4 regions of the Rhodococcus sp. 077-4 genome follow, and region 3 is predicted to be linked to each of the others. Evidence: predicted binding sites of a transcription regulator. Region 3 holds the regulator's gene; each other region holds the start of a gene.

Region 1 (5,521 bases), on a different contig from region 3:
CGGACGCAGTTACCTCGTCGTACCGCAGGTCGATCGGCTGCGCGGAATTGCGTTGCGATACAAGCCGGGTGGGCCCCGTAAGGCGCAGATGTGCAGCATCTGCCTCACCACGCACGCGAACGGCGGAGTCTCGCTGATGGCTGCTGCGAAGGCCGGGGAATCCGGTAGGCGCGGCAACACGGTGGGCACCTACATCTGCTCGGACCTCGCGTGTTCGCTGTATGCGCGCAAGAAGAAGACCCCGGCGCTGGGCCGTCAGTTCAAAGAAGACTTCGATGTCGAGACCCGCACCGCAGCAGTCAAAGACAACATCGACGCGTTCGTTGCTCGCGTTCTCGACTGATCACCGTTCGGTGTGTATCCGCACTCCGGTGTCCTCGGGTGCGAGGTCGTCACGCAGCACGAACTGTCGGTCGTAGTCGCCGCCGTTCTGGGTGCGGTAGGGGATGGGCTCGTCGGTGGGCAGGCCCTTCACTCGCTGAAGGAGCTCCGATTCTGCTGCAGGGTAATCGGTTTCGGTCATCCGGTCGGCGCTGGCCACAAGTACCGGTGGCAGCACGGACATGCCGGTGTAGAACAGGATGCCGTGCTGGATGGGGTACAGCATCTCGTCGAGTTCGCCGTTGATGCCGCGCGGGGAGACGGTGTGTTCGCTGCCGCCCATGCTGACGACGACCATCGCACGCTTTCCGGCGAGCGTGCCGTCCCCGTAGCGCCGCGAGCGGCCGTCCGCACGCCTGATGCCGTAGCCGAATCCCTCGACGAACACGCGATCCACCCAGCCCTTCATGATCGCGGGCATCGAGAACCACCACAGCGGAAACTGCAGCACGACGGCATCGGCACGCAGCAGCTTCTGTTGCTCGGCCACGATGTCCGGGGTCTGCATGCCCGCGGCGAGGGCCTTGCTCGACGCGGTCGCCACCTTGAATCGCTCGGCCGGATCGTGGCCGTAGTCTACTGGCTGGACCACTGGATTCCACTGCATCGCATACAGATCCGATTGCTCGACGGTATGGCCGTCTGAGCGGAGTTGTACGAGCGCCGCGTCGCGAAGGGAGCCGTTGAGGGAGCGAGGTTCGGGATGGGCGTAGACCCACAGAATGTTCATGCTCTCGATCCTGGGCTACGCCGCTGTCCGGAACCAGTGGCATGAAAGACAACATGTGAAAGAATTCGGCCAACCTCCCGCCGTGCGCGTTTTGCGTACCCAGGGATACGCAAAACGCGCACGACGGGAGGATCTCCACATGACACATCGCATAGCCGTCTACGTGCGCGATGGTCTCCTCGCCATGGAGCTGGGAATCGTGCATCGTCTGTTCGGGCAGGCGCAGTCCGAATCCGGTGAGGCGTTGTACGAGGTGATCACCTGTACCGATGTGCCTGGCGCGGTCCGTACCGACTCCGACGTTCGGATACTCGTCGAGCGAGGACTCGACGCGGTGGCCGAGGCCGACACCGTCATCGTGCCGGCCTCCGACGCCGACTATGCGTCCGACAGCGCTGTATCCATCGTGTTCGATGCGTTGTCGACCCAAAGGTTGGCGTCGATCTGTACTGGGTCGTTCGTGCTGGCTGCGGCGGGCGTGCTCGACGGCAAGAGAGCCACCACGCACTGGAAGTCGGCCGCTCGATTCGCCGAGCTGTATCCGCAAGTGCTGCTCGACCCCAACGTGCTCTATACCGACGACGGCAACGTGTTGACAGCGGCAGGGGAGGCCTCGGGAATCGATCTGTGTTTGTACATGATTCGACAGGACTTCGGAGCGGCAGTGGCCAATCGAGTGGCGCGCGGAACCGTCGTACCTCCCCATCGCAGCGGTGGGCAGGCGCAGTACATCGACACCCCGGTGCCGCGGACGCACAGTACGTCGACGGCCGACGCGCAGGAATGGGCGCTGCGCAATCTGGGGTCGGCCCTGTCCGTGGAGGATCTGGCCCGGCACCAGGCGATGAGTGTGCGGACGTTCTCACGCAGGTTCGTCGCCGAAGTCGGTGTCTCCCCGGCTCGATGGATCGTGGCGCAACGTGTGCAGCGGGCGCGAGAAATGCTGGAGAACACGGACCTGACCATCGAGCGCATCGCACACGACACGGGATTCGGCACTGCTACATCGCTGCGGAACCAGATTGCCGCTGAACTGGGAGTCTCGCCGAGTGCGTATCGGGCGACGTTCCGGGTTGGCGGCTGACTCACCTATCACGAGCCACCGACAGGTTTCGGTCAGCGAATACTTATGTAGGACAATAGTTTTCGATTTGACTATGGTTGCGAGTCGAACGCCTGTTCGATACACTTGCTCTCATGACCGCAGCGATCTGGCAACTGAGCGAGAGTGAACTCCTCGCCGACGCCGCCGTGGTCTCCCACCAGATCCAACTGCTCGAAGCCCGACGTATTGCTCTCGTCGCAGAGATCGACACCCGCGTCTCCCGGGAGAAACTCGGCTTCCCCGGCCCTGCAGGCTGGCTGACCTCCACTACCCTGCTGTCCCCCAGCAAAGCCAACAAGATCGTCGCCCTCGGCCGCGGGTTGAAGGACTTTCCCGACATCGCCGACGCCATCGACACCGGCGTGATGTCCGTCGACCACGCTGCCCTGATCCTCACCTTCGCCGAAACACCCCCGAAGAACCTCCCCCAGGCAGGACAAGACATCGCACGTGCTGCCTTGGTGAAAGCAGCGATCGGGCCGGGAGCCCAGACCGGCCGGCTCCGCGCGGCGATCACCCGCCTGCACGACACCTACGGCAGCAAGAAGCCACCCGCCGAAGACACCGACCGCAACGAACTCTTCGCCTCGAAAACCTTGAACGGGCGACTGGTCATGAAAGGTGGCTTCGACGCGGTCACCGGAGAAAAACTCCTCACCGCACTCTCACCACTGACCGAACACCAACCAGCGGCCGACGGCACCCCCGACGAACGATCCCCCGCCAAACGCCGCGCCGACGCCCTCGAGCACATCCTCGACCAGTACCTCGCATCGAGTGATCGACCCATCGAAGGCGGCGAGAGACCGCATGTGAACCTGCACATCACCCTGCGTGACCTCACCGACCTCCGCGACAGCGCCGACAGTGCCGACGACGACGTCGACGATATCGCGGACGACGAGAACTCGCGCACTGCAACAGAAACCGACATCAGCGCGGACGCGGTCGACATCAACACCGGCGAACCGATCCACCCCGACGGGGCCGACGATGCGGATGGACGTTCCGTCTCCGACAGCTCGAGAACCCCTGCCGAATCGGATGCTTCGGAGCAGGGCGCCGACAATGACGGTGACGGTGACGGTGACGGTGACGGCGACGGCGACGGTGACGGCGGTGCCGCAGCGGATCGTGGCGCGTACCGCGACCTGTTCGGTGACGGCACCACCGTGGGCCGGCTTCCCTGGATGGGGCCACTGTCCCGCAACACCTCTCGGCAGTTGGCGTGCGACTGTGTCCTCACGGCCATCGTCATGGACGAGAATGGCTCCCCGATCAACCTCGCCCGCACCGCCCGCACCGTCACCGCCAAACAACGCAGAGCCCTCATCGCAAGAGATCACACCTGCGCCTTCCCCGGCTGCGGCAAACCCGCATCCTGGACCGAAGCGCACCACATCTGGCACTGGGCCGATGGTGGCCCCACCGACATGAACAACCTCGTCCTGCTCTGCGGATTCCACCACCGACTCCTCCACCACAGTGACTGGGAAGTGTTCATCGGCACCGACAACCACCCGTGGTTCGTGCCACCCGCATCCGTCGACCCGTACCGACAACCGAGACCATCGCACGCCCGAGCAGGCCCCCACATCGCCTGAACCGGCCCGCACCATTCACAAACGACACCAGCCCCGCACCGAGAGCACGGTGCGGGGCTGGAGGAGGTTGTCCCTCGAACTAATTCGAGCGGTCAGTCCTTGTTCTTCTCCGCGATGAACAGTTTCTCGATGCGCTCCGCCTCGTCCTTCTTGGCGGCGGCTTCCTCGGAACGTTCTGCGGCTTCGGCCAATTCGGCCTCGGACGGTGCTGCAGCCAACTTCTCTTGCTTGTCGACCTGAGCCTGCTGAGCCTTCTTGCGATCCTCGGCGGCCTTTGCGGTGGCTGCGGCCTGCTCGTCGGCCTTCTTCTTCTCCGCGGCGGCCTTGCGCTCGGCGTCCTGAGCGGCCTCGCGCTTGCGCTGCTCCGCCTGCTGGCGGGCGTCACGTGCCGCTTCTTGGGCTGCGGCGTCGGCTGCGCGGCGATCCTTCTCGGCGGTCTCGCGAGCAATCTTCAGCTCGTCGTTCGCTGCGGCCTTCTTCGCCCGCGCCTCGGCGTCGAGTCGCGCTGCTTCGGCGCGGTTCTCGGTGCTGTCGACGAGGGTCTCACCGCGGTCGGCGAGGTTCTTGTCTCCCAACAGGTTTCCGACTGCGCGGTCGAGTGATCCGAACGTGTGCTCGTACACCAGACGCGCGGGTGATTCCGCATTCATCTTCTCGACGACGTTGGTCTCGATGAGCTGCAACGGAATTCGAGCGATCTTGTACTGGATTCGAAGGATGGTCAGTGGTAGGGCCAAAACACTCATGAAGCGGAACTCCTAAATCGGCGGTAATGGGTCAAGCCTGGTTACGAAGCTCTTCGGCCTTCTTGCGATCGGCTTCGGCCTGACGAAGTGCTTCCTGATGCTTCTGCGCGGCCACCATCTCGTCGGAGTCCGCAGCAGCTTGCTCGATGCGTCGCTCTTCCGCGGCTTCGATCTGCTCGGCGGTCGCGTCGACCTCCGCGGCTGCGCGTTCCTGCGCGACGGCTTCACGCTTGTTCTGCTCGGCCGCGGCTACCTGCGTTTGCCTCACCCGATCTGCCTGCGCCTCGGTGACTGCGGCATTGTCCTCCGCGGCCTCACGGCGGCTCTCCGCGGCGGTGCGCACATCGGCCAATTCTTCGGCGGCTTCGGTGGCTTGTGCCTCGGCCACGCGCTCCGTGGCGTTGGCTTCCTTGTGTTCGCGGGCCTGAGCGGCCTGCAACTGGCCCTCGGCTGTCAACGAGTCGTTGCCGGTCACAGCACCCACGACCTCTTTGGCCTTGCCCTTGATTCCGTCGAGCAATCCCTTGCGTGCTTCGCCAGCTACGTTCTCGTCAGTCATGTAACACCAGGTACCCACTGGCCGTTCGAGTAACCCCATGTCGGCACCGAACGATACGATCGCCGACGGACGAATCAGCTGTGAGGAGACGTATGCCTATCGCCAAGATCAACGGTATCGACGTGAACTACCAGGTCAAGGGCATCGGCGACCTGGTAGTTCTCATCATGGGTACCGGTAGCCCCGGCCGAGTGTGGGAACTGCATCAAGTGCCCGCTCTCACAGCAGCGGGCTATCGAGTGTGCACGTTCGACAATCGAGGCATCGCTCCGTCGTCGGAGAGCACCAACGGCATCACCATCGAGGCCATGGTCGCCGACACCGCCGGTCTGATCGAGCTCGTCCGCAACGGCGACGAGAAGGCTTATGTCGTCGGGACGTCGATGGGCTCACGCG
Region 2 (5,521 bases), on a different contig from region 3:
GCGTCGCCTCGGTGGCCACCGTGTACGCCGCCGTCAAGCGCGTCGCGAATCCCACGGCCGGCCTGTTGGCGGGCTTCGCGCTTGCGTCGGTTCCGGCGGCGGCGTTGATGTTCGACTTCGACAATCCCGACGCACTGCTGGTTCTGCTCATGACGCTCGGCGGCTACTTCGTCGTGAGGTCTCTGCAGACGACAGCGGGACGACGGGCCGCGATGTGGTTGGCGCTTGCTGGTGTTGCACTGGGCTTTGCATTCCTCACAAAGATGTTGCAGGGACTGCTGGTGTTGCCGGCATTCGGGTTGACGTATCTCGTTGCGGGGCAGGCGCAGTTGCGGTCTCGGCTGGTCCACTTGATGGGTGCCTTCGCGGCGTTGGTCGTGGCGGCCGGATGGTGGGTGGTGACGGTTCAGCTGTGGCCCGTGAGCGCCCGACCGTACATCGGCGGGTCCACCGACAACACCGTGATGGATCTGGTGCTCGGATACAACGGTTTCGGTCGTATCTTCGGCAACACCGGCGGGGGTGGGATGGAGGCACCCGCCGGAATGAGTGCAGGCGCCGCGGGATCCAGCTTCGGTGGCTCGACCGGGTTGGATCGGTTGTTCGGCAGTGAGATGGGGATTCAGATCTCGTGGCTCATCCCGGCTGCGCTGGTGGCGTTGGTATTCGGGTCGATCGCTCGTGGCCGGGCACCGCGTACCGATCTGCTGCGCGCGTCGCTGATCCTGTGGGGCGGCTGGTTCCTGGTGACGGCGCTGATCTTCAGCTACATGTCCGGAACGATTCACCCGTACTACACCGTGGCGCTGGCCCCGGCTCTTGCGGGCATGATCGGCACCGGCGGCTATGCACTGTGGGTTCGACGTGAATCAATTTGGGGCAGAGCCGGTATGGCGGCAATGATGATTTCTGCCGGCACCTGGAGTTGGGTGTTGTTGCACCGTAACGCAGATTGGCTGCCGGCCCTGAAATGGATCTTGTTGGCCGGAACCGTCGTGGCAGCTGTGATGATCATGCTGGCCGGGCGCTACAAGAAACTCGCAGCGGCGGCGCTGATCCTCGGTGCGGTCGCAGGTCTGGGCGGCGGGGCGTCGTACGCCATTGCCACCACAACCAACGCGCACAGCGGGTCGATTCCGACCGCAGGTCCGACCGGTGCAGTCAGCGACGGTGGTATGGGAGGAATGGGTGGCGGAATGCCGACCAGCGGAATGCCGACCAGCGGAATGCCGGACGGTGCGCTGCCGGCCGGTGCTGCCGATGGTGCCGCGACTGACAGTGCTCTGCCGGACGGTGCCGTGCCGGACGGTGCTGGTGCCGATGGTGTTGCGGCATACGTCGGTGCTGCTGCTGCGGGAGCGACTGCCGATGCGGCAGGTCTTCCGACGGGATTGGGGACAGGCGATGGCGGCATGCCCAGCATGCCCAGCATGGGTGGCGGTATGGGCGGTGAGACCAACGAGGAGTTGACGACTCTGCTCGAGTCCACGACCACGCGCTGGTCTGTTGCAGTGAACGGCTCTATGTCGGCTGCGGGGTACGAGTTGTCGTCCGATACTGCGGTGATGGCGATCGGTGGCTGGAGCGGTGACCCGGCGCCGTCGCTCGACGAGTTCATCGAGTACGTCTCCAACCACGAAGTGACGTACTACGTGTCCGGCGGCATGGGTGGCGGTATGGCTCGTGGCGGAATGGGCGGCGACACGGAGAGTACGTCCTCGCAGATTCAGGAATGGGTCGAGGCGAACTTCACGGCCACCACTGTCGGCGGCGCGACGGTGTACGACCTCAGTTCCTACGCAGGCTGACCGAAGACCGAACGGTACGACCGAACACACGGCAGAAACGCACACTTTTTCCGTCGCAGATGTATTCGACTGCGGCGGAACAAGTGTGTGCACCCTCGGGTCTGGTCAGAAGGGCGGTGGCTCGTCCTCGGGCGTCGAGGTCATCAGTGGAGTCGGTTGCGGGGTCGGTTGTGGTTTCGCAGCCCTCGAAGTCGACCAATCTTGCTCGATCGCTGCCCCTCTGGGCTTCGAGTGGACCTTCTGCAGGTGGCTGAGGTCTGCGGGGTGGGTCGTGCCGGGAACGGTGACCGCGGTGGTGCCGGCGTTTGAGATCCAGAACTCGGCACCGCCGGCGAGCATGACGGGAGTCCACAGGCCCATGGTCTTGAGGCTGTGGTGGTAGCGGCACAGGCAGTGCAGGTTGGTGTCGATGGTCCAGCCGCCCGTCGAGGGATCGCGATGGAAGTACGGGACTATATGGTCGATGTCGCATTGCCGAGCCGGGACATCGCACCCCGGATGCCTGCAGGTGCGATCGCGATGCCGAATGAGCTCTGCCAGTGCAGCAGTCGGTCGATATACGAGAGCTCCGGGTGGCGGCACCACGAGACCGCCGTGCCCGTCCGGGTGCAGGGCAAGTCCGAGTGTCGGATCGGCCGCGATGGCCGCTTCGAAATCGGCGACGAAGGTGTAGGTGCCTCGATACGGCGTGGCGATACAGGTGTTGCGCAGTCCTTGTGGGGACTGTCCTTGTGCCGACTGTGATTGTGCGGACTGTGCTTGTGCGAAATACGGCGCTCGCGGGGGCCTGGGAACGGACCCGCCGGTGCGACGCCGACCGCGCCCCAGCGGATGAAACACCGTGTGCCCGCTGCTTTTCGGCCCGTTGCCTCTCTGCCCGTTGCCTCTCGGCCCACCGACTTTCGTCCCGTCGCCTTGCGTCGCGTTGCGATTCGGCTTGCTGCCGCTGTCGGTTGTGCCTTTGGCACCTGCGCCGGTGTCACTGTTGTCGCTACTGGTCGCGAGGTCGGTATCGAGCTCGGTGAGTGACTCCAGGTCGTCGCCGTAGCCGAGCTTCTCGGCAAGATCGCGCGCCTCGGTGAGGAGGATCTGCCAGTGAGCGTTGCCGGCGAGTTCGCGGGCGTAGTCTGCGTCGATGCTGCCGTGGCCGGCCAGGTGAGCCGGATTGGACAGTAATCCGGCAAGGGTGGCGAGGTCGACAGTGATGACCGTCAGCGGTGTACGCCGATCGGGTCGCGAGGTATCGGCCGTGCACGGATTGTCCTCGTCGGGCTCGCACATGCATGCCATGGAGGATTCCTGGTGCAGCAGAGCAACATACGCCGCCGCTCGCTTCTGTCCTCTGTTCCGTGGATCTCGACGACATACGGTTGCGGCCATCTCGTTGATGAGTTGCCAGGCAGCGGCGGCGTCGGCAGCGGTGAGGTCAGCTTTCAGCGTCGACAACACATCTTTGTCGGTGTACGTGACGTTGGTGTGCCGTTCCAATTCCGTGCGCAGCGCGGCGGCCTCCTCGGGCGCGATGCGGAACATGATCGACCAAATTTCGGTCGCGAGCGGACCGGGCGACAATCGTCGGGCAGCGTGCAGAACTTCGCGCTGGACGGCCGTCGCCGCCTCCAGCGTCAGATTGTGGGTGCAGCGGTAGATCGCACGAACTCGAGGTAAATCGAGCTCGCCGGCCCCGAATGCGGCTGCGACGGCGGGAAGCCGAAGCCGCAGGTCCATTCCGACCTCGGCGTATGTGTTCGCGACGGTCTTGGAGCAACCCAGAACGTGCGCAATTTCGGAGGCCGCATAGTTGCCCGCGTCGTGGATGACATCACCGACGAGCACATTTTGATGAATGCACTTGTCCCAGATATCAGCGGCCAGAGCAACCTTGCGAGCGCACGCCTGATTCTCGAGGATCGCGATGTCGCGGATCTCGCCCAGCGCTGCACTGTCGATGTACGGCTTCGATTGCGGCCCGAGATAGGCAGCGAACCGACTCCGCGTCGTTGTAGATGCAGTCATCTCGAGTCGCCCCCCGGCATGTGTTCCCAACAGCGATAGAACGTATGTTCGATGATACTTCGGATTCCGACACCGGTCAACCCCAATTATGTTGCGCAGAAACAAGATCGGAGAATTGCGCTCTATACACCCGCCCACCGACACAATTCTCGATCCCGATGCACGCACCGACTGTCTCGCGGTCAGTGCTGCGTGCCGATGCTTCTCACATACCCGCCCGCGACTGGACGCCTTCAGTTCGGCGAGTATTTCTTGGCATCGGCCCCTGGATCGCAGGCTGTCCCCGGGGCCGCCACGAGCTCGAATCGCTCCAGAACCACCTGGGTATCGTCGTTCACGGTGAAGTGCGGGTCGCCGAGTTCTTCGCGGACTGCGGCCGACTGCCAGAACTTCTCGTGGCCGGCCCGCCACTGCGCAACGTCGATGTATCCCTCGCCCTCGTCGAGGGCGTGGTGCAACGAAACATTCTTCAGCGCAACGATATCTACCGCTATCGTCTCGATGACCCCCACTACGGCTTCGGCGGAATCCACTACCGCGCCGCGCTCACCGACCCTCGGTAGGTCCTCGTCCGCATACTGCGCCAACAGGCTCGCTGTGGTGGTCTTCTCGCCGGACAGAACCGCCGAAACCAGGGCATCCCTCAGGGGCCCAGGGAACGCGAATTCGACTAGCGGTAGCTCGGACACTGTCGGATCATATTTCGAGGTCTGCCCACACCAGTCGGTGGTCGGAGGGGTGCTCGGGCTGATTCGGCCAGTACACCTGCGAGTCGATCACCGTCAGATCGTCCGACGGCAGGACGTAGTCCACGCGCAGATCGCCCGGCGTCGGGTCCGAGAAATCGGCTGTGTCCGTGCCGTGTTCGGCGGATGTGGGCGCCGGATCCTGAACCCGCGCGAGATCGAGAACCTGCGCGATGGCACCCGCTACCGAATCGCCGTCGACCGGGTCGCTGTTCTGATCGCCCAGCATGATGAACGACGCACCGTCCTCGAGCCCGCCGCGCACACCCTTGTCGTCGTAGAGGTAGTCCGCACCCGAGATGTAGTCGGCGCTGAGCCGAATCTCGTCGTGATTGCGCTTGCCGTTGCGGTCCTCTTGTCCGTCGAACGACGGGGGAGTGGGGTGTGATGCCAGCACGTGCAGCGTCTTCCCGTTCACGTCGATCGGCACGTCCCAGTGCGACTTGCTGGACAGCCGAAGCGCGTCCGACGCCTCGCCGTAGTAGTCGCGCGGCAACAGCGAGTCCGGCATGTCCTTCCACAGAAAATTCTGGAACGTACGTACCGAATCGGTGTCGATCGGGAACTTCGAGTAGACGACCATCCCGTACTGACCCGGGAACTGACCGAAACCCCATGCATCGCCCGGCCCGCCGAGCTTGCCGTCCCGGTCCAGGTCGAGTCCCGAATCGACGCCCGTGTTCACCGGTGCGGTGAAGAAGTGTGGGTACCGACCATCCAGGTAGTTGTCGTTGAACAGGGCCGGAGCATCGTCGCCGGAGTAGTCGAACTCGTTGACCAGCAACACGTCCGGTGAGTTCTCGGCGATCACGTCGGCCACCGCGCGGGCCTGTGCGTTCTCACCGGTCAGATCGGTCACCAACTGTCCGGCCGCAGGCCGGTTGAGGCTGGCATTGAACGTCGCCACCCGAATGTTCGACGGTTCGTCGGGGGCCGGATCCGCAGAAGAGC
Region 3 (5,521 bases):
GGACTGCCGACGGCCACGCGGTCGACATCCTCGCCAACGTCCAGGACGGGGCAGGTGCCCGCGCGGCGCGCTCGAGTGCAGCCGACGGCGTCGGGCTCTTTCGCACCGAGCTGTGCTTCCTGGACCGTGACTCCGAACCGACCGTGGACGAGCAGGCCGAGATCTACGCCCAGGTGCTCGACGCGTTCGCGGGCAAGAAAGTCGTGGTGCGCACCCTCGACGCAGGTTCGGACAAGCCTCTGCGGTTCGCCACTCATCCCGACGAGGCCAACCCGGCGCTCGGCATCCGCGGTATCCGCATCGCGGAGGCCGACAGAGGGATTCTCTATCGGCAACTCGACGGCATCGCCGCCGCCGCGAAAGCAACCGATTCCTCCCCGTGGGTGATGGCACCGATGATCGCAACCGCGCAGGAGGCGAAGGACTTCGCCGCCGACGTGCGCGAGCGTGGGCTCACCCCCGGCGTCATGATCGAGATCCCCGCCGCCGCACTGCTTGCGGAACACATCCTCGAGCACGTGGACTTCCTGTCCATCGGCACCAACGATCTGGCGCAGTACACGATGGCCGCCGACCGCATGTCGGCTCAACTCGCGGGACTCACCGACCCGTGGCAGCCGGCCGTGCTGGCATTGGTGGCGCACACCGCGGCCGCGGGAGCCAAGGCCGGAAAGCCCGTCGGGGTCTGCGGCGAGGCCGCGGCCGATCCTCTGCTGGCCTGCGTGCTGGTCGGACTCGGCATCACCTCGCTCTCGGCGGCCTCGGCAGCCGTCGCACACGTGGGCTCCAAGTTGGCCACGGTCACACTCGATCAGTGCAAGGCAGCGGCCGCCGCTGCCCTGAAAACGGACAGCACAGCAGCCGCTCGTGAGGCAGTGAGCGCGATTCTGGGATGACCCCCTAGTCTTTGTCGATCATGAGAAATCTGGGTTGGACGCTGCACGGAAACGGTAAGACCGTCGAGGCCGGGGCGGTGGTCTCGCCGGACGAACGGCTCACGTGGCCACGCACCATCGGTATCGGAATGCAGCACGTCGTCGCGATGTTCGGTGCCACACTGCTGGTTCCGACGATCACCGGGTTCCCGGTATCGACCACGCTGTTGTTCTCGGGTATCGGAACAGCGTTGTTCCTGCTCATCACCAGGGGGCGCATTCCCAGCTACCTGGGTTCGTCCTTCGCTTTCCTCGCCCCGCTCGGTGCCACCGCAGCCGACGGCCCCGCCGCGCAACTCGGTGCTGTTCTCTGCGTCGGTGTCGTGCTGGCGCTCATCGGCCTCGTCGTGAAGTTCGCCGGCCAACGGGTGCTCGACGCGGCAATGCCGCCCGTGGTGACCGGAGCCGTCGTCGTGCTGATCGGGCTGAACCTGGCACCGGCCGCTACCACGTCGTTCGAGGCGCAGCCGCTCGTCGCCGCGGTCACCCTGGTCGCGATTCTGCTGGCCACGGCCGTCGGGCCAGGGCTGGTGGGCCGACTGGGAATCCTGCTCGGTGTCGTCGTGGGCTGGGTGTTCGCCGCAGTCACCGGGGGAATCGCGCAACCGCGTCTCGACGCCCTGAGCGCGGCGAGCTGGATCGGTCTGCCCGAGTTCCGTGGCCCGTCCTTCGAGCTGTCGGTGATCCTGGTGGCGCTGCCGGTGGTGATCGTCCTCGTCGCCGAGAACGTGGGGCACGTCAAGGCCGTCGCCGCGATGACCGGGAAGAACTTGGATGACGTGGCCGGGGACGCTCTGATCGCCGACGGGTTGGCGACCACACTGGCCGGAGCCGGTGGTGGCTCCGGAACCACCACCTACGCGGAGAACATCGGCGTCATGGCAGCCACGCGTGTCTACTCGACCGCCGCGTACTGGGTCGCGTCGATCACCGCGATTGTGCTCGCGTTCTCGCCCAAGTTCGGTGCCCTCATCTTCACGGTTCCCGACGGCGTCATCGGGGGAGCGACTCTCGTTCTGTACGGGCTCATCGGACTGCTCGGCGTGCGCATCTGGACCGATGCGAAGGTCGACTTCACCGATCCGGTCAACCTCACCGTGGTCGCTGCGGCGCTCGTCGCCGGGATCGGGGATTTGACGTTGTCGATCGGATCGGTCGAACTCGGCGGTATCGCCTGGGGCTCCGTCGGAATTCTCCTCGGCTACCCGATCGTCTCGGCGCTCGCGAGAACTGCGGGCAACCGGGGCCGCTAGTGGGTCACGGATCGCGCGCGTTTTGGTCATCGACCGGCTCGACACCGCGGACGTAGTGTTGCCTACGTGACGTCAGTCGTGCCGACGACCGTGATCCGCTTGGAGTTTCACCTGGTCGACGTCGGTATGCACCGAGCAAGGAGACATTCGTGGAACGCACACTTTTCGAGCCCGAGCACGAGCTGTTCCGGGAGTCGTACCGGAAATTTCTCGACCAGCACGTAGCACCGAACCACGCCAAGTGGGAAGAGCAGAACATCGTCGACCGCGGCGTCTGGGTCGAGGCCGGTAAGCAGGGCTTCCTCGGAACGGCAGCACCCGAGGAGTTCGGCGGCGGCGGAGTCAAGGACTTCCGCTACAACGCCATCGTCACCGAGGAAACCACCCGCGGTGGGTACAGCGGCATCGGCTTCACACTGCACAACGACGTCGTCGCGCCGTATCTGATCGAGCTGGCGAACGACGAGCAGAAGCAGCGCTGGCTGCCCGGATTCTGTTCCGGTGAGCTGATCACCGCAATCGCCATGACCGAACCCGGCACGGGCAGCGACCTGCAGGGCATCAAGACCAAGGCCGTCCGCGACGGCGACGACTGGGTGCTCAACGGCTCGAAGACCTTCATCACCAACGGAATCAACGCAGATCTGATCATTGTCGTGGCCTGCACCGACCCGGAGAAGGGCGCACAGGGCTTCAGCCTGCTGGTCGTCGAACGCGACATGCCCGGATTCGAACGCGGTCGCAACCTCGACAAGATCGGCATGAAGGCACAGGACACCGCCGAACTCAGCTTCACCGACGTTCGCGTGCCCGCCGCCAACCTCCTCGGCGAAGAAGGCATGGGGTTCATCTACCTCATGCAGAATCTGCCCCAGGAACGCCTGTCGATCGCCGTCGTCGCGGCAGCCGCGATGGAGTCGGCGCTGGAGATGACGATTCAGTACTGCCGCGATCGCAAGGCTTTCGGAAAGTCGATCGGCAAGTTCCAGAACACCCGATTCGTGTTGGCGGAGTTGGCAACCGAGACCACCGCCACCCGCATCATGGTGGACAAGTTCATCGAACTGCTCAATGCAGGGACGTTGTCCGTCCAGGAAGCCGCGATGGCGAAGTGGTGGACCACCGAGAATCAGGTCAAGCTGATCGACCGGTGCCTGCAGCTGCACGGCGGTTACGGCTACATGAAGGAATACCCGATCGCCAAGGCCTACATGGACTCTCGCGTCCAAACCATCTACGGCGGGACCACCGAGATCATGAAGGAGATCATCGGCCGCGGATTGAATCTGTGATCCGCTGATCCGATGCACGCGAAGGGCCGCAGCACATGTGCTGCGGCCCTTCTCGTGTCACTACGGTGACGATCCCTACAGCTTGCGCATCACGGTGACGACTTTGCCGAGGATTGCGGCGTTGTTGCCTGGAATCGGCTCGAACAGGGGATTGTGCGGCAGCAGCCACACTTCACCCTTGGACCGCTTGAACGTCTTGACGGTGGCCTCGCCGTCGATCATCGCAGCCACGATGTCGCCGTTGTCGGCCACGGACTGCTGGCGAACCACCACCCAGTCGCCGTCGCAGATGGCCGCCTCGATCATCGACTCGCCGACGACCTTGAGCAGGAAGAGCGAACCCTGCCCCACCAATTCGCGTGGGAGCGGGAACACGTCCTCGACGGCCTCTTCGGCAAGAATGGGACCGCCTGCGGCGATACGTCCCAGAACGGGCACGAACGTCGGGGTCGGCAGGCGATCCTGTTCGTCGGACGCCGCGGAACCGTCTACGGCGGCGGCAGCCTGATCGGCCTGCACCTCGTCCAGCCCACGCACGTCGACGGCGCGGGGGCGGTTGGCGTCCCGGCGCAGGAACCCCTTGCGTTCGAGGGTGCGAAGTTGATGAGCAACCGACGAGGTCGACGTCAGACCGACCGCATCGCCGATCTCACGAATGCTCGGCGGGTAGCCGCGCTCGGTGACCGAGGCGCGAATGACCTCGAGCACCTTGCGCTGCCGCTCGGTCAGACCCGCACTGATATCGGTTCCGACCTCCATGGCCTTGGATGTCGGCTCTGCGGCCGGCTTTCCTGCGGCGGCCTTGGTAGCGGTGGCCTTGGCGCCGGTCGTCTTGGGACCCGTGGTTCGCGTGGTCGACCTCGTCGAGGTCTCGTCCTTCATGCTGTCGGCCTCCTGCTGAAGTTCTGGATCCGGTCTGCGTGGTCGGTCTGCGCGGACTGGAGTTGATGGTGTCGACTCGTGTGGCGTGTGGTTTCTGACACGAATCTAGCGTGTATCAGCTGTTGAATCAAACATCTGTTCGACTCGTGTCGCGTTTTCTACAGACTTTGTCGGAGGCTCGTGATAGAACTTCGAACAAGCGTCCATCGAACGCCTGATCGAACAATCGATCCAACGAGTGAAGACGAGGTTCCGATGACCATCATCACCGATCGCCCCACCGCCACCGCCGTCCGTTCACGGTCCACCGTCGTCGAGCGCCGCCGCCGGGCGCGTCCGGCGGTGCACGGCGTCGCCGCGCCGTCCGGCCCGTGCCTGCCCGTCCTGGACCCGTCGTGGACGGATGTCACCGATCGTGAGCAGGCCGATCTCGAGTTCGACCGGACTTCTGCGCACTTCGCGGGTCAGCCGGTTCGCATGCGATCGCTGGTGCTGTCGATGTTGGCGGTCCTGGTCGTCGCAGGGGGACTGATCGGCATCGCGAACCTGCGGGCCACTGCAGCCGAGTCGGGCGCGCAGCCGGCCGGTGTGGTCGAAGTACACGACGGAGCAGTCGTCGAGTATGCGCCCGGCAGATGACCACCGGCCCCCTCGCGTCCGGGAAGACTGAGTATCCTCGACTGACTGCCCCGATGCGCGTGCTCGTCGTCGGAGCGTTGGATACGACGGAGGCTTCCTCATGCATTGCCCGTTCTGCAGGCATCCCGACTCACGCGTGGTCGACTCGCGTGAGATGGACGAGGGGCAGGCAATACGGCGTCGTCGCTCCTGCCCGGAGTGCGGTCGTCGATTCACCACCGTCGAGGCTGCAGTGCTGGCCGTCGTGAAGCGTAGCGGCGTGACCGAGCCGTTCAGCCGCGACAAGGTCGTCAAGGGTGTTCGACGCGCCTGCCAGGGCAGAGATGTCGACAACGACGCTTTGAACCTCTTGGCTCAACAGGTCGAAGACACCATTCGCGCCGCCGGTTCCGCAGAGATCCCCAGCAACGAGGTGGGTTTGGCGATTCTCGGGCCCCTTCGCGATCTCGACGAGGTGGCCTACCTGCGCTTCGCCTCCGTCTATCGCTCGTTCAGCTCGGCCGAGGACTTCGAGAAGGAA
Region 4 (5,521 bases), 400 kb from region 3:
GATCGCCTGCAGCAGCGAGCTCGTCGGCGATCGCGACCTCGGTGACGACGAGCTCGTTCCCCTGGCCGTCCTCGGCTCCGGCATACGCGTGCACCACCGCGAGCCCCGCAGCGCCGATCGCCGCATCGGTCTGGCCGATCCGCCACGCCCGCCCCATGGTGTCGGTGACGACCACGGCCACCGTCACCCCGAGCAGCGCACCGAGTGCCGTGCGAAGTGCTGCGGCACTGGCGTCGGGATTCTCGGGCAGCAGCGCCAGCTCGCCACCGTCGACGTTGGATCCGTCGATTCCCGACGCAGCCTGCACGATGCCGAGTCGGTTCTCGGTGATGAGGGTTCGGCCCTTGCGGGCAACGATGCGCACGGCTTCCTGGTCCACGAGGACTCTGCGGGCGGCGTCCCGCTCGTCCGCATCACGAGGTGCCTGCACCAGACGGCCCTCGACCTTGGAGATGATCTTGCTGGTCACGATCAGGATGTCGCCGTCTCGCAACCAGGGTGCCCGGTCCGCGATCGACGCGGCCAGGTCGTCACCGGGCCGAAATTCGGGCAGGCCGGTCACCGGAAGGATTTCGATCGCCCCGCCGGGGGCGTGATCACCCGGCGCGGTCGCGGTGGGGTGGGGGTCGGTCACAGCTCGAGCCCCGCCGCACGCAGAGCGGTTCGCGCCATCACTGCCGTGGTCTCGGGGTCGGTCATCAGCAACGGAACGGACTGCACGTCGACACCGTTTACGACCGCGGTGTCGGTGGTGTGTACCAGCCACGCGTCGAGAATGCCTGTACCGCTTCGGCTTCCGTAGTGGCGGCCGACCGCCTGCGCCGTGGTCTCGACACCGATGACGGAGAGGCACTCGTCGGCCATGCCGCGCAACGGCTTTCCGTCGACGACGGGGGAGAGGCCGACCACCTTGGCGGCAGTCGTGCGAAGCGCCCCGCGGATTCCGGGTACCGCGAGAATTGCGCCGACGCTCACCACCGGATTGGACGGCGCGAGGACCACGGCGTCGGCCTGGGTGATCGCCTCGACGACACCCGGTGCCGGAGAGGCCTGTTCGGCCCCGATGTTGGCGAAACTGTGGGTCGGAATCTGTGCGCGGTACCGAACCCACCACTCCTGGAAGTGAATTGCGCGCTGCTGCTCACCGCTCGGGTCCTCGGGATCGGTGACGACCACGTGGGTCTCCGAGCGATCGTCGGTGACGGGTAGGAGCCGCACTCCGGGTTGCCAACGGTTGCACAGGGCTTCGGTGACGGCGGACAGTGGAAAACCCGTGCGCAGCATGCGGCTGCGGATCAGGTGCGTGGCGATGTCTCGGTCGCCGAGTCCGAACCAGTCTGGATCGGCACCGTAGGCCGCCAGTTCGTCGCGAGCGTTCCAGGTCTCCGCGATGCGGCCCCAGCCGCGATCGGTGTCGATGCCTCCGCCGAGGGTGTACATGCACGTATCGAGGTCCGGACAGATGCGAAGGCCGTGCATCCACACGTCGTCGCCGACGTTGACCACCGCGGTGATCTCGTTCTCGGGTTCGTCGCCGAGCAGGGTGTCGCCGAACAGCGATTTGAGACCCTGGAGGAACCGAGCGCCACCGACACCACCGACCAGAACAGTAACTTTCACAACATGCGAGCCTAGTGCGGTTGTGGCGAGCCGGGGTGAGCGCCTACCCGGACCGTTCGCAGGGCTGGGATCCGAGCGGCAGAACGGCCGCGACACGCACGGGACGCGCTCCGATTCGGGGAGACCGCCGATTTCGGGCATGTGATGGTATTGGATTTGCGCGATCGGCTTGACCGCGACACACCTGGACGTGTCTAATCACAGGTATGTCATTCAGTGTTCGCAGCACGAGTTCGATTGCGGCGAACCTGGTTTCGAACACTCGTTCCCTTCCTGTTCGTTCCCCGGTGGACGTCGAGTAGAGGTCGAGAGTCGGGTGGGCACGCCGCGTTTGCCGGCACTGTCGATCCGATCGAATACCGGCGCGGGGCAAGGTATTCGAGCACACGAGAACCGAAAGTATCTGCGCTACCACAGGTGAGGAGGCGGAAGCGATGTATGACCAGCACGTGACACGTGATCAGCGGGGCGGACCCACTGCTCACCTCAGCGCTGTCGACGACGCGCCGCAAACCGAGTCCGGCATCGGCGCAGATTCGAGCGTCACGATCGACGCGGGTTCTGCGTACGTTGCTCCAGTAGACGAGACCGACACCGATACGGATGTCGTCGACGTCGAGCTCGAGTCGGAATCGGACGCCGACCTGATGCCGTTCGTGGCCGAGTCGGTACCACCGGCCAAGCCGTTCCTCAGTCTCGTCGGAGGATTCGACGAGATGTTCGAGGAGATCGAGGACCAGTGGCAGGAGCGCGCACTGTGCGCTCAGACCGACCCCGAGGCCTTCTTCCCCGAAAAGGGGGGCTCCACCCGCGAGGCCAAGCGCATCTGCCTCGGCTGCGAGGTCAAGGATGAGTGCCTCGAGTACGCGCTCGCCAACGACGAGCGGTTCGGTATCTGGGGCGGACTGTCCGAGCGGGAACGTCGGCGGCTCAAGCGCGGGATCGGCTGAGCCACTCGATCCCGTCCGGTCGGACGGGTTTCGGTCGACCGGTCACTCTCCGGCCGGATCGACCTCGTCGGGGTCGATGCCGAGATACGTCGCCACTTGCTCGACCAGAACTTCGAACAACAGGTCTTCCAGATCCTCCGGGTGCTTCGCTCGACGCTCGAGTGGGCGCCTGAACAGCACCACTCGCGCGCGTGTCGTCTCCCCGCGCTTGTCGATGCCGGCAGGTACCAACCGCGAGAGCGGCACCGGACCTTCCGCCACCACCTCCGGTGGCCACGTCACCGATTCCGGATCCAATGCACGGATCTTGGGTACTTCGTCCACTGCGATGTCGAGTTTCGCGAGCTTCTCGTGCCACCGATGGTCGATTCGCGCAAATGCTTCGAGCACCAGCCGGTCGAACTTCTCTGCTCGTGAACGCCGGGCCGGGATGTCCTCGGGCAGAACCGGTCCGCGGATGCCGCGGCCGTGCCGGGCCACGGACCGAGAGGTGATCCTGCGCGCGGATGAGAATCGAGGCATGGGGGGAGGTTATCGCGCTCGTCCGGTGTGTCGGTCGTTCGGTCGGTTGCACCCACCGGATACTCTGCACTCGTGAGATCACTGCGTGGCTGCTGCAGGCCTGGTTGCAACCGTTCTGCCGTTGCGACGCTCACATACGTCTACTCCGACTCCACCGCCGTCGTCGGGCCGCTGGCCACCGTGGACGAACCGCATTCCTGGGATCTGTGCGAAGTGCACGCGTCGACGACCACCGCTCCGAAGGGCTGGGAGCTGGTGCGGTACGAGGGTGGATACTCGACGTCGAGTCCCGACGAGGACGACCTGACGGCCTTGGCGGAGGCCGTGCGCGAGGCGGGCCGAGGCGATCGCGTCCGCTCGGACGATCGCGAGAGCCACGACCGTTCGGCGTCACGCCCGTCCGACTCCGAACGCCGATCGACCCCGGCCGTCAGAACGGGTAGAAGGGGGCACCTACGAGTGCTTCCAGACCCCACGTCCTGAGTCTCACGCACACTCGATGTGGTTCGCATCGGTCCGACTGGCCGGTGCGACTGTCGTCTGGCAAGGTCTTGCGAGCAGGACCGAAACGGACAGTGCCGGTCTGGCGATACTTGGTGTGAATCGCACCGCTACCGACGCTCGATGTTCGACGCCGATGTGCGGCGTCGTAAGAATCACCAGGAGAATCTTCGTGGCCCGAACCGCAGAGTCCGTCAACGCCGTCATCAAGGCCTACGACGTCCGTGGCGTCGTAGGTGAGCAGATAGACGAGGCGTTCGTGCGTGACGTCGGTGCGTCTTTCGCGCGACTGGTTCGCGACGAGGCAGGAGCCGCGCGATCGGTGGTGATCGGCCACGACATGCGAGATTCGTCGCCCGCCCTGTCCCGGGCGTTCGCGGACGGAGTCACCGCGCAAGGTCTCGACGTGGTGCACATCGGCCTGGCGTCGACCGATCAGCTCTACTTCGCCTCGGGCATGCTCGAATGCCCGGGCGCGATGTTCACCGCCAGCCACAATCCTGCGAAATACAACGGGATCAAGCTCTGCCGCGCCGGCGCGAAACCAGTGGGACAGGACACGGGCTTGGCGACGGTCAAGACCGAATTGGTGGACGGGGTACCGGAGTTCGACGGACCGTCCGGGACGGCGACGTCGCGCGACGTGCTCGGGGAGTACGCGCAGTTCGTCCGAGATCTGGTCGACCTCTCGGGAATCGGTTCCATGAAGATCGCCGTCGATGCAGGCAACGGAATGGGCGGGCATACGGTGCCTGCAGTGTTCGGGCCGCTGCCGGTGACGATCGAGCCGCTGTTCTTCGAGCTCGACGGCAGCTTCCCCAATCACGAGGCCAATCCACTCGACCCGGCGAACCTGGTGGATCTGCAGCGTTTCGTCGTCGAGACCGGAGCCGATATCGGGCTCGCATTCGACGGTGATGCGGATCGGTGCTTCGTCGTCGACGAGAAGGGCGATCCGGTCTCGCCGTCCGCAGTCACCTGCCTGGTGGCCGAGCGCGAACTGGCCAAGGAGCCGGGCGCGGTGGTCATCCACAATCTGATCACTTCGCGCGCCGTTCCGGAACTGGTCACCGAGCTCGGCGGCACCCCGGTTCGTACCCGAGTGGGTCACTCCTTCATCAAGCAGCAGATGGCCGACACCGGAGCGATTTTCGGCGGCGAGCACTCTGCCCATTACTACTTCCGTGATTTCTGGGGTGCAGACTCCGGAATGCTCGCCGCGCTGCATGTCCTCGCTGCGCTCGGTGCGCAGGATCGACCTCTGTCGGAGATGATGGCCGAGTACGAGACCTACAGCGCCTCGGGTGAGATCAACTCGACCGTCGCCGACGCAGCCGAACGAACCGAGGCCGTGCTCGCAGCGTTTGCCGATCGGACGGCAGGAATCGACCGACTCGACGGGGTCACGGTCGATCTGGCCGACGGTGCCTGGTTCAACTTGCGGGCATCCAACACCGAACCGCTGCTGCGGCTGAACGTGGAAGCGCGGACCGGTGCGGCCGTCGATGCGATTTCGTCGGAGATATTGAGCATCGTTCGCGCCGGACTGGAATAGTGGTTACCACAGGTTCATGAGTGGGTATACAGACGTTTCGAGCGGGTGACGTAGAGGGAGGTGTCGCAGCCATGACGGCAGTGTCGTCTCTGGTCGATCTCGACGATTCCGATGCTCTCATCGCGGCCGATCGTGAGGGCTCGTTGCGCAGCGCCGCACTGGCCGGCGCGCAAGTGCGGGCCGTCGCGACCGCGGTCGACGAATCGGTTCTCGCCCGTCTGGCAGATCTCCGTCCGCGAAGCGTCGTGATCGTGACCGGCGACGGCCGCAGCAGTCGGGCTGCGTCGCTGCTCGTCGCAGCGCTCGGTGACCGACTCGGCGTCCCGCTGGTACGGAGCACCGGAACTCCGCCATGGATCGGCCCTCTCGACGT

What was found. Region 3 encodes LexA, which represses DNA repair genes until DNA is damaged. Its sites were predicted from a motif close to CGAACANNTGTTCG; they were not measured.
Region 1: a site for LexA is predicted at 2,281-2,294, ahead of ACNEOT_RS18350 (DUF222 domain-containing protein). Genes of this name have one in related genera too.
Region 2: a site for LexA is predicted at 3,862-3,875, ahead of ACNEOT_RS08190 (DUF222 domain-containing protein). Genes of this name have one in related genera too.
Region 4: a site for LexA is predicted at 1,876-1,889, ahead of cofD (2-phospho-L-lactate transferase). Genes of this name have one in related genera too.

The regions. Positions count from the first base shown of each region.
Region 1 covers NZ_JAJPWC010000003.1:414,054-419,574, reverse strand. The annotation lists gene ACNEOT_RS18365 (FBP domain-containing protein) at 1-343, shown strand, start outside; gene ACNEOT_RS18360 (NAD(P)H-dependent oxidoreductase) at 344-1,111, opposite strand; gene ACNEOT_RS18355 (GlxA family transcriptional regulator) at 1,251-2,195, shown strand; gene ACNEOT_RS18350 (DUF222 domain-containing protein) at 2,309-3,820, shown strand; gene ACNEOT_RS18345 (hypothetical protein) at 3,913-4,566, opposite strand; gene ACNEOT_RS18340 (general stress protein CsbD) at 4,598-5,125, opposite strand; gene ACNEOT_RS18335 (alpha/beta fold hydrolase) at 5,218-5,521, shown strand, end outside.
Region 2 covers NZ_JAJPWC010000001.1:1,653,448-1,658,968, forward strand. The annotation lists gene ACNEOT_RS08185 (ArnT family glycosyltransferase) at 1-1,808, shown strand, start outside; gene ACNEOT_RS08190 (DUF222 domain-containing protein) at 1,914-3,824, opposite strand; gene ACNEOT_RS08195 (ASCH domain-containing protein) at 4,058-4,513, opposite strand; gene ACNEOT_RS08200 (endonuclease/exonuclease/phosphatase family protein) at 4,521-5,521, opposite strand, start outside.
Region 3 covers NZ_JAJPWC010000002.1:1,011,636-1,017,156, forward strand. The annotation lists gene ptsP (phosphoenolpyruvate--protein phosphotransferase) at 1-896, shown strand, start outside; gene ACNEOT_RS14035 (uracil-xanthine permease family protein) at 917-2,188, shown strand; gene ACNEOT_RS14040 (acyl-CoA dehydrogenase family protein) at 2,338-3,480, shown strand; gene lexA (transcriptional repressor LexA) at 3,556-4,239, opposite strand; gene ACNEOT_RS14050 (hypothetical protein) at 4,618-5,001, shown strand; gene nrdR (transcriptional regulator NrdR) at 5,102-5,521, shown strand, end outside.
Region 4 covers NZ_JAJPWC010000002.1:611,858-617,378, forward strand. The annotation lists gene ACNEOT_RS12095 (coenzyme F420-0:L-glutamate ligase) at 1-634, opposite strand, end outside; gene cofD (2-phospho-L-lactate transferase) at 631-1,620, opposite strand; gene ACNEOT_RS12105 (WhiB family transcriptional regulator) at 2,337-2,570, shown strand; gene ACNEOT_RS12110 (metallopeptidase family protein) at 2,613-3,092, opposite strand; gene ACNEOT_RS12115 (DUF3499 domain-containing protein) at 3,165-3,575, shown strand; gene ACNEOT_RS12120 (phosphomannomutase/phosphoglucomutase) at 3,766-5,148, shown strand; gene ACNEOT_RS12125 (tobH protein) at 5,220-5,521, shown strand, end outside.